Linked DNA regions of Thermogemmatispora onikobensis. Each later gene encodes a partner of the first gene's protein in a complex. Links are inferred from orthologs where the notes say so. Each region holds a gene or a part of one and is shown on either strand. Other genes may lie near its edges.

Region 1 (4,750 bases):
AGCCACGGCAGATCAAATGGTGATGGGCCTTGCCTGGTGCGCGCTCATAGCGTGGCGGCTCGCCCGGAAGGCGGTTCTCTCGCACCAGCCCTAGCTCCTTGAGGAGTTCGAGGGTGCGGTAGATGGTCGAGAGGCTGACCGCGGGATTCTGCTGCTGAACACGCTCGCTGATCTGTTCGATACTGAGATGGGCGTCGGCTTCGTGAATAACGTTCAAGATCATCGAGCGCTGCGGCGTGAGACGGTAGCCGCGCTTGCGCAGAAACTCGCTCGACGACTTGACAGAGTGATGCATTGCTCAAACCTCGATGTGCAATTGACCTGAGCTGGGCTGTCTTCAGCTCGCCAGGGATAGTCTGACAGCTCTCTTTGCTCTGGGTGAGAATGCATGAATGGCTGGCTGGATCGATCGATCGATCGATTGGATGCGCAATCTTGCCTGAATCCTAGCATGGCCAGAGGCGAGGCGTCAATCGGGATGGGTAGAGACGATCTTGAATGCTTATAGAATAAGAGAAGAACGGCGTGGTCTTCCCGCTTGCCGTTGTGAGCAAGCCTGCTCAGCTGATGAGTGCACAGTGCGACGAAGCGAAGGAGGATGGCCCTATGACTGCTACCCAATTTTGGCGCTCTATCGTTGATCCTCTGCGCGTCATGAGTGCGCGCGTGCTGCACTGGGAGGGAGAAGATGCTCAGTCGCGCGACGAGGCGCTGGCTGTTGAAGAGCCGCTGGAGGTCCGGCTCAACCAGCGCAGCCTCGCGATCATCATGCGCACCCCGGGCCACGATCGCGAGCTCGCTCTGGGCTTCCTTTTGAATGAGGGCCTCATTCGCTCGGGGCAGGAGGTGCTGCGTGTCGAGGAAGCTCTCGACGCCGATGGTCTCCCGCTGCCCAACGTCATCGAGGTCACTTTGCGCACCAGCGAGGCCCAGGAGGAACAAGCCGATGGTGGTGCCGTCTGCCAGGCTACCTTTGAGCGCCACTTTGCGGTCTCCTCTAGCTGCGGGCTGTGTGGCAAGAATAGCATTGCGGACCTGCTGAGCTCGCTTGCGCCGCTTGAGCCAGATACGCTGCGCCTGCGGGCCGAGACCCTCTACGCGCTGCCTGAGCGGCTGCGGGTGGCTCAGGCTGTCTTCTCCCATACTGGCGGCCTGCACGCGGCGGCCCTCTTCTCGCTCCAGGGTGAGCTGTTGCTCCTACGCGAGGATGTCGGGCGGCATAATGCGGTGGACAAGCTCGTGGGCTGGGGACTGCTTCAGGGCAACTTTCCCTACCGCGAGCATATTCTCATGGTCAGCGGGCGGACCTCGTTCGAAATTATACAGAAAGCTCTCTCTGCCCGTATCCCTTGTGTTGCGGCGATCTCGGCCCCATCGAGTCTGGCGGTGGAGCTGGCGGAGCAGGCGGGCATCACGCTCGTTGGCTTCCTGCGAGGGCGTTCAATGAACGTCTACACGCACCCTGAGCGTTTGCTCGCCGCGGGCTGAAGTCCTCTTGCGTGCTGGGAAGGACGGGGCTATAATGCGGACTATGCGAGGAGCCATGCAGAGTGACACCATAGCAGCGATCGCTACCCCTCCTGGTGTGGGAGGCGTAGGCATTGTGCGTGTGAGTGGGGAGGCAGCTTTCTCCATCGTGCTCCCGCTCTTCCGCCGTCCCGGTGGGGAGCAGACGCTCCCTCCTTCGCACCAGCTGACCTATGGGCGGATTGTTGATCCGCGTAGCGGTGAGGTGCTCGATGAGGTGCTGGTGGCTTTCATGCGTCGGCCCCACACCTATACGCGCGAAGATGTCGTTGAGATTCAGGGGCATGGCGGGCCGCTCGTCTTGCAGCGCATGCTGCGCCTCGTGCTGGAACATGGGGCCCGACTGGCGCAGCCGGGGGAGTTTACGCTGCGCGCCTTTCTCAATGGACGCCTCGATCTGGCGCAGGCGGAGGCGGTCATGGATGTCATCAGCGCCCGCACCGAGGCGGGGTTGCGGCTGGCCATGCAGCAGCTGCAGGGGCGCGTCTCGGTCCGTTTGCGCGAGGCTCGACAGACAGTGCTGGGGGTCCTGGCCCGTATCGAGGCGAGCATTGATTTCCCCGAAGATGATATTCCTACTCCACGCGCCGACGAGTTGCGTCCCCCGATGCTGGCGGCCCTGAGCCTGATCGATGAATTGCTGGCCGGGGCGGAACAGGGGCGCCTCTATCGTCACGGCCTGCGCACCGTCATCATCGGTCGTCCCAATGTTGGCAAATCAAGCCTCCTGAATGCCCTGCTGCGCAGTGAACGCGCCATCGTTACGCCGATCGCCGGCACAACCCGCGATACCGTTGAGGAAGTGGCCAATCTTCGGGGCATTCCTCTACATCTGATCGACACCGCTGGAATCACCCCTACCGATGACCCGGTCGAGCAGATTGGTATTCAGCGCAGCCGCGCCGCGGCGGAGAGCGCTGACCTGGTGCTGCTGGTCTTCGACGGCGCTGAAGATTTCACCGCTCAAGATCGCCAGGTCTGCGAGGAACTCCAGCGTCTGGGGTTTGGCCACGAGGGCAGTGAGGCGGCCAATGGCCGCGCTGGACGCCCGGTGATTCTGGTGCTGAATAAGATCGATCGCCCGCGCTCGTTGCCGCTTGAGCAGGTGCGCCGCTTCTGGCCCCAGGCTCCACTGGTGATGACCTCAACGCTGACAGGCGAGGGACTGAGCCAGTTGGAGGAGACGATCGCCAACCTGGTGCTGGCTGGCAGAGCACTGCAAAGCGATAGCGTGCTGGTGACAAACCTGCGCCATCAGGAGGCCCTGCGCCTGGCCTCGCAGCACTTGCAGGCAGCCCTGGCCACCTTGGAGCAGGATCTGCCCCTCGACTTTGTCTCCATCGATCTGCAGGCTGCCTGCCAGGCCCTCGGCGAGATCACTGGCGAGACGGCCAGCGCCGACCTGCTTGAACGCATCTTCAGCGAATTCTGCATTGGCAAGTAACAAACGCTCTTTTTGTTTGATCATGTATTGATTTATTTGTAATAGTCTCTGAAGAAGAAAGATGATCTTTAGAAACAGTCTCAAGCGCTCGACGCTGCTCGTCGTTGTTGCTATCGTTCTGAGCAGTATCGTCCTGACCGCCCTGGCCTACCGGGTAGCGCTGGCGGGTATGGTAGGGAGCGAGGCCACGCCAACGCCGGTGCCGGTGGCGCAGCGACCGACGCCGACCCCTTCGCCAACGCCGACCTTCACGCCGACACCCACTCCTTCGCCAACCCCCTCGCCGACGCGCGATCCGGCTACCGTCCTTGGCGTTGAGGGACGTACTGCTGCCGCGGCTGGAGGCATTGCCTGGGTTCGGCTGGGAGACCACAGCTGTGGTGCTGCTGGTTTACAGGGCAGCGCTCTCAAAAATGCCGTTGCCAGCATGCATGCGGCTGGTTTCCATGTCTTGCTGACGCTGTGCCAGCCGAGTGCGGGGCCGCCCCGCCTTTACGATGCCAACATTATCCAGGATGCCGCTTTAGCGGGGGCGGATGCCATACAATGCGGCAACGAACAGATGAAGCTGGACGCCTGGACAACCTATGTCACTCCTGAACGCTTTGCGCGCTTCTATGATCTTTGTGCTCAGGCCGTGCAGACCTATGATCCCGGCGCCAAGGTCATTCTCGGCTCGGTTGATCCTCTGGTTGTCCCGGACGACTACGGCAAGCTCATGACCCGTGTGGCCTACCTGAATGAGATGCAGACCGCCATGAATACGCTTGTCCATCCAGGTGGTCACTGGAGCTGGCGCAGCCAGACCCTGGGCCTCATCGATAGCTGGCACAATGGTTATCCTGGCGATTACGTGAACAATCTCTACGGGCTGCTGGCCTTCTGGGCGCAACAGTTTGGCCTTGATCTCAACAGCGGCAAGCTGGGAGAGCACATCTGGGTTGTCGAGGGCACGGGCTGTTTCCAGGGCTGCGGTCTCAACGTCTACAATCCGACTGAGATCGCCATCGCCCACATCCTGTCATTGATTAGCGATGTGCGTACGGCGATGGGCTACCGTGTCCCCTTCTTCTACTTCAGTGGGCAAGACTTTATCATCGATGGGCAACTCTGGCCGATTGGTGTTGTAGATGTTAGAGGACATCCCAAGCCTTTAAGGCAAGACCTGGGGATGGGAGCCCGTACATTGACGCTCAGCTGTCCACGGGGAGCGGTTCAGGTCCAGACACAGCCAGCATTGCTCGGGGCGCTCTATCGCGGTTGCCGGCTGCCGGCGAACTATCGGAGCATTCTGGCAAGCTAAAGGTCTTTCCTGGGACCAGTTGTCGAGTTGCTTCCGCGCTGCCCGCTCAGTCAGAAAGCTACTTAACAAGAGCCGTGAGCGGGGAGAGCAGGCCGCACGCCAGAGAGTGTAGCGCTCTTCTGCTCCCTCCTCGCTTGCCTCAGCCCTGGAGATAGCGCAGAACCTCCGCGCGAGGAACGGCTACCTGCCGGGCCTCCTCCTCGGCGCCTTCGGCGCGCAGTGAGCGGACAGAGACCAGCCCGTTAGCCAGCTCCTCCTCGCCGAGAATCAGAGCATAGGCGGCGCCCGAAGCATTGGCCTGCTTCATCTGAGCCTTGGGGCTGCGGTCACCGTAGCTCATCTCGGCCTTGATGCCGGCATGCCGCAGCTCAGCAATCAGACGGACCGCCGCCTCTTTGAGTGCTGGCTCCTTGCCCATAGAAACCACAAAAGCCCGTGGTCTCTCGGGTGGAGGTGGAACGATCCCCTGGCGCTTC
Region 2 (3,589 bases), on another replicon or contig:
CAAATGGTTAGCTGGCTCAGGGGAGTGTGTTAGCTTTGGGTTTTGGGAGGGCTGTGTAGCCCAGGGGATCAGGGTCAAAAGGGTCGATCTGAAAGGCAAAGGTGCCCTGGGGTGAGCTGGTTGGGGAAAGGGCTGAGTGGGCCTGTGGAGCTGTGTGGAGCGGGAAGAGGGAACAGGTGGGGCGAGTGGGACTCGAACCCACACGGGGGTCTCACCCCAGGGGATTTTAAGTCCCCTGCGTCTACCATTTCGCCATCGCCCCATCGTCTCCTGGCTGACCAGGCGGCGGGCACCTGTAACATCTGTCCACGCCTGGACACTGCGCCACTTCGGCCTTCTGTTCCACCCTGGCACTCGAGCGGGACACAGCCTTGTGGTCAGCTTTAAACTCTGCAATGCTACAGATCCCAGTGCAATTCTAGCAGATCTTAGGGGAGAGGACAAGTCAGCTTCCACCGCTTCAAGAGGCGAGTAATCTCCGGCTTCATCGATCCAGGCCGTCAGCTCAGCTCTCTTTCTTTGCCTACCAGGGGCAGGAAGCATGATGATCAAGGCCGGATTTACTGATTGGCTCCTGTCAAGACGCAGGAGCAGGGGCTTGTCCTGGGCTGGGCCGCCTTCCGCTATGGGGAGGCTGAGCCGATACGCTTCTAGCGAGCAGCTTGAGGGGCAATTTGTCAAAGGCGGCGGTGGCTGTATTGACGTGCCTTTTTATCTGCGGCATAATACCAGAGTGATCGTTATACATGTACATGACATGTAAGTGGGCGGAACGCAACAAATGACAAACGAAGCAGGCACTCAGAGTCTTTCCGCTGAAGGGCAACAGCGAGGCACGTATGAGGTGATCGTGGTTGGGGCAGGCCATGCCGGCTGCGAGGCCGCCCTGGCCAGCGCGCGTATGGGCCGTAAGACACTGCTACTCACCATGAACCTGGACAGCATTGCGCTCATGCCCTGCAATCCCTCAATGGGTGGACCAGCGAAGGGGCACCTGATCAAGGAAATCGATGCCCTTGGCGGCGAAGTTGGGCGCAACACGGATCGCACCTTCATTCAGATCCGCTTACTCAACACTGGCAAAGGGCCAGCGGTCCAGGCCCTGCGCGCTCAATGTGACAAGCAGGCCTATCGCCTGGCGATGAAATTTGCATTAGAAGCTCAGCCTCATCTTGAGCTGAAGCAGGCGACGATCACGCACTTTCTCTATGAGCAGGGGCAAGACGGACGCCCGGCTATTCGCGGGGTCGTGACCAGTACCGGCTGGCAGTATGAGGCGAAGGCGGTTGTGCTGACAACGGGCACTTTTCTCAATGGGCGCCTCGTGGTGGGCGAGAAGACGCAGCCGGGCGGACGCGCTGGCGAGGGTCCCTCGCTGGGAGTCGCCGACTCGCTGCGTGCCTTTGGCCTGGAGGTGCGCCGTTTCAAAACCGGAACACCGCCACGCATCGATGCGCGCACCATCGATTTCAGTCAGACTGAGCCGCAGCCGGGCAGCCGCGTTCCCCTCTATTTCTCCTGGGATGAAGCCGCCCGGGCCGATGTGCAGCTGCCCGGCGGGCGGCCTAATCCGGTCTATCCGGTTACCGATGAGGATCTCCACGGCTGGCGTCCGCAGTTGCCTTGCTATCTGGTGCGCACCAACGAGCGCACCCATGAGGTGATTCGCTCCAACCTGCATCGCTCTCCTCTCTTCAATGGCCTCATCGAAGGCATCGGGCCCCGCTATTGTCCATCGATCGAGGATAAGGTGGTACGTTTCGCTGAAAAGCCCTCCCATCAGGTCTTTTTGGAGCCGGAGGGTTGGCGCACGGGCGAGGTCTACGTGCAGGGGATGAACACCAGCCTTCCCGAGGATGTGCAGCTGGCCATGCTGCGCTCTATTCCGGCCCTGGAGCGCGTGGAGATTGTCCGCTTTGGATACGCCGTCGAATACGATTATGTTCCCCCTTATCAGCTCATGCCGACCCTGCAGACGCGGGCCGTAGCCGGCCTCTTTCTGGCCGGCCAGATCAACGGCACCTCGGGCTATGAGGAGGCGGCAGCCCAGGGGATGATGGCCGGCATCAATGCCGCTCTCTATGCCCGCGGTGAGGCGGGCTTCGTCCTGGGCCGACACGAAGCCTATATCGGCGTTCTCATCGACGACCTGGTCACTCGTCCCCTCAGCGAGCCCTATCGCCTGCATACTTCGCAAGCCGAGTATCGCCTCCTCCTGCGCGCCGATAGCGCTGATCTGCGCCTGAGCGACTACGCCTATCGCCTGGGCCTCATCGATGAACAACGCTATGCCCAAGTGCTGCACAAGCGCGAGCAGATTGAGCAGGCCCTGGGACGCCTGAGCAAGGTGATCTTGACTTCCTCGCGCAGTGTCGAGTCTGCCGCGCGCGAGGTTGGCATCGCTCCGCTTGGTCAGATGACCTCGGCTCGCGATTTGTTGCGGCGTCCCGAGGTGCACTATGGACAGGTCGCAGAACTGGCCCGCCTTGCCTTCCAGAACGAAGAGCGCGCGAACGCTGAGCCGCCTTTGCCCGCACTTCCCCCCGATGTCGCGCAAGAGGTTGAATTACAGGTTAAATACGAATATTATGTTCAAAAACAGCAACAGTTGGTTCGGCAGGCTCAGCGTCTTGAGGGACTCCTCATTCCCGAGGGTCTTGATTATCAGAGCATTCCCCACTTACGGACGGAAGCGCGGCAGAAGCTGGCCCGCTTGCGCCCACGCACGGTTGGACAGGCCTCACGTATTGAGGGAGTCACGCCGGCGGATATCGCTATTCTGATGGTCTATGTGGAGAAGCTACGAGCGGCGACGAAAGCTGTCTCGTAATAGGTGCCCCCGGTCAGCAAAGCAAGGGGCGAGGGCAAAGCACAGAGGGAGGAGAACGGTGATCAACCTCTGGCGCATTGTTGATGGACCGTGGTAAGTAGAGACGACCGTCGGTTGTCCTGGCCTGGAGAGGGATGCAAGGAGGCATGGCATGCGGCTACTGCTTAGGCTACTACGCTCCTTTGCTTCTATAGCGATGTGTCCGAACAGCATGCTCATCCTGCCGGGCCGTGAGGCAGAGCGCAGCCCAAAGCTGGATGGACTGCGGACCTTCCCCGTTCCCGGCGGCTGAGCACTATGTGCTGAAGAGGGGAAGAACTGTGTATATCCTTGTGGTTGATGATAGCCAGTTTACAACTGCGCTGGTGCAGTTTGCCTTGAAACAGGAAGGCTACGAAGTTGAAGTCACGGACAACCCTCGTGGGGCCATGCAGATGATCCAGAAGCGCGAGCCTGACCTGTTGATCCTCGACATTGCCATGCCCTATCAGAGCGGTTTCGAGTTTACTGCCAGGTTGCGAGCGGAGGGTTACGATATTCCTCTGATCTTCATGACCGCCCAGGATAGCATGGAGTCTAAGCTCAAAGGCTTTCATATTGGGGCTGACGACTATATTTGTAAGCCTTTCGATCACCAGGAGCTGGTCGCGCGTGTCCAGGCTGTGCTTCGTCGCATCAAGCGCAGCAAACACAGTGAAGGTCAAAGTATCCGCGTTGGCCCGATCGAGCTGTTCCCGGCTGAGCTACAGGTGGTGATCA

The links.
Region 2: the proteins of mnmE (region 1) and BGC09_RS20715 are in contact, whole or in part, in a solved structure (PDB 9HIP), measured with the Escherichia coli proteins. The link is inferred for Thermogemmatispora onikobensis from one-to-one orthologs.

Annotation. Positions count from the first base shown.
Region 1 is NZ_BDGT01000038.1:46,523-51,272, forward strand. The notes cover bases 937-3,746. They hold mnmE (tRNA uridine-5-carboxymethylaminomethyl(34) synthesis GTPase MnmE), read left to right. Parts: upstream 937-1,522; coding sequence 1,523-2,971; downstream 2,972-3,746. Other genes in these bases: fdhD (formate dehydrogenase accessory sulfurtransferase FdhD), read left to right, coding at 937-1,488; BGC09_RS16135 (hypothetical protein), read left to right, coding at 3,033-3,746. Outside these bases: BGC09_RS16120 (Fur family transcriptional regulator), read right to left, coding at 1-295; more of fdhD, read left to right, coding at 607-936; more of BGC09_RS16135, read left to right, coding at 3,747-4,274; hisS (histidine--tRNA ligase), read right to left, coding at 4,414-4,750. UniProt on the Escherichia coli protein: Exhibits a very high intrinsic GTPase hydrolysis rate. Involved in the addition of a carboxymethylaminomethyl (cmnm) group at the wobble position (U34) of certain tRNAs, forming tRNA-cmnm(5)s(2)U34.
Region 2 is NZ_BDGT01000076.1:12,590-16,178, forward strand. Bases 392-3,305 are described here. They hold BGC09_RS20715 (tRNA uridine-5-carboxymethylaminomethyl modification enzyme MnmG/GidA), read left to right. Parts: upstream 392-781; coding sequence 782-2,830; downstream 2,831-3,305. Other genes in these bases: BGC09_RS23045 (hypothetical protein), read left to right, coding at 2,982-3,122. UniProt on the Escherichia coli protein: NAD-binding protein involved in the addition of a carboxymethylaminomethyl (cmnm) group at the wobble position (U34) of certain tRNAs, forming tRNA-cmnm(5)s(2)U34.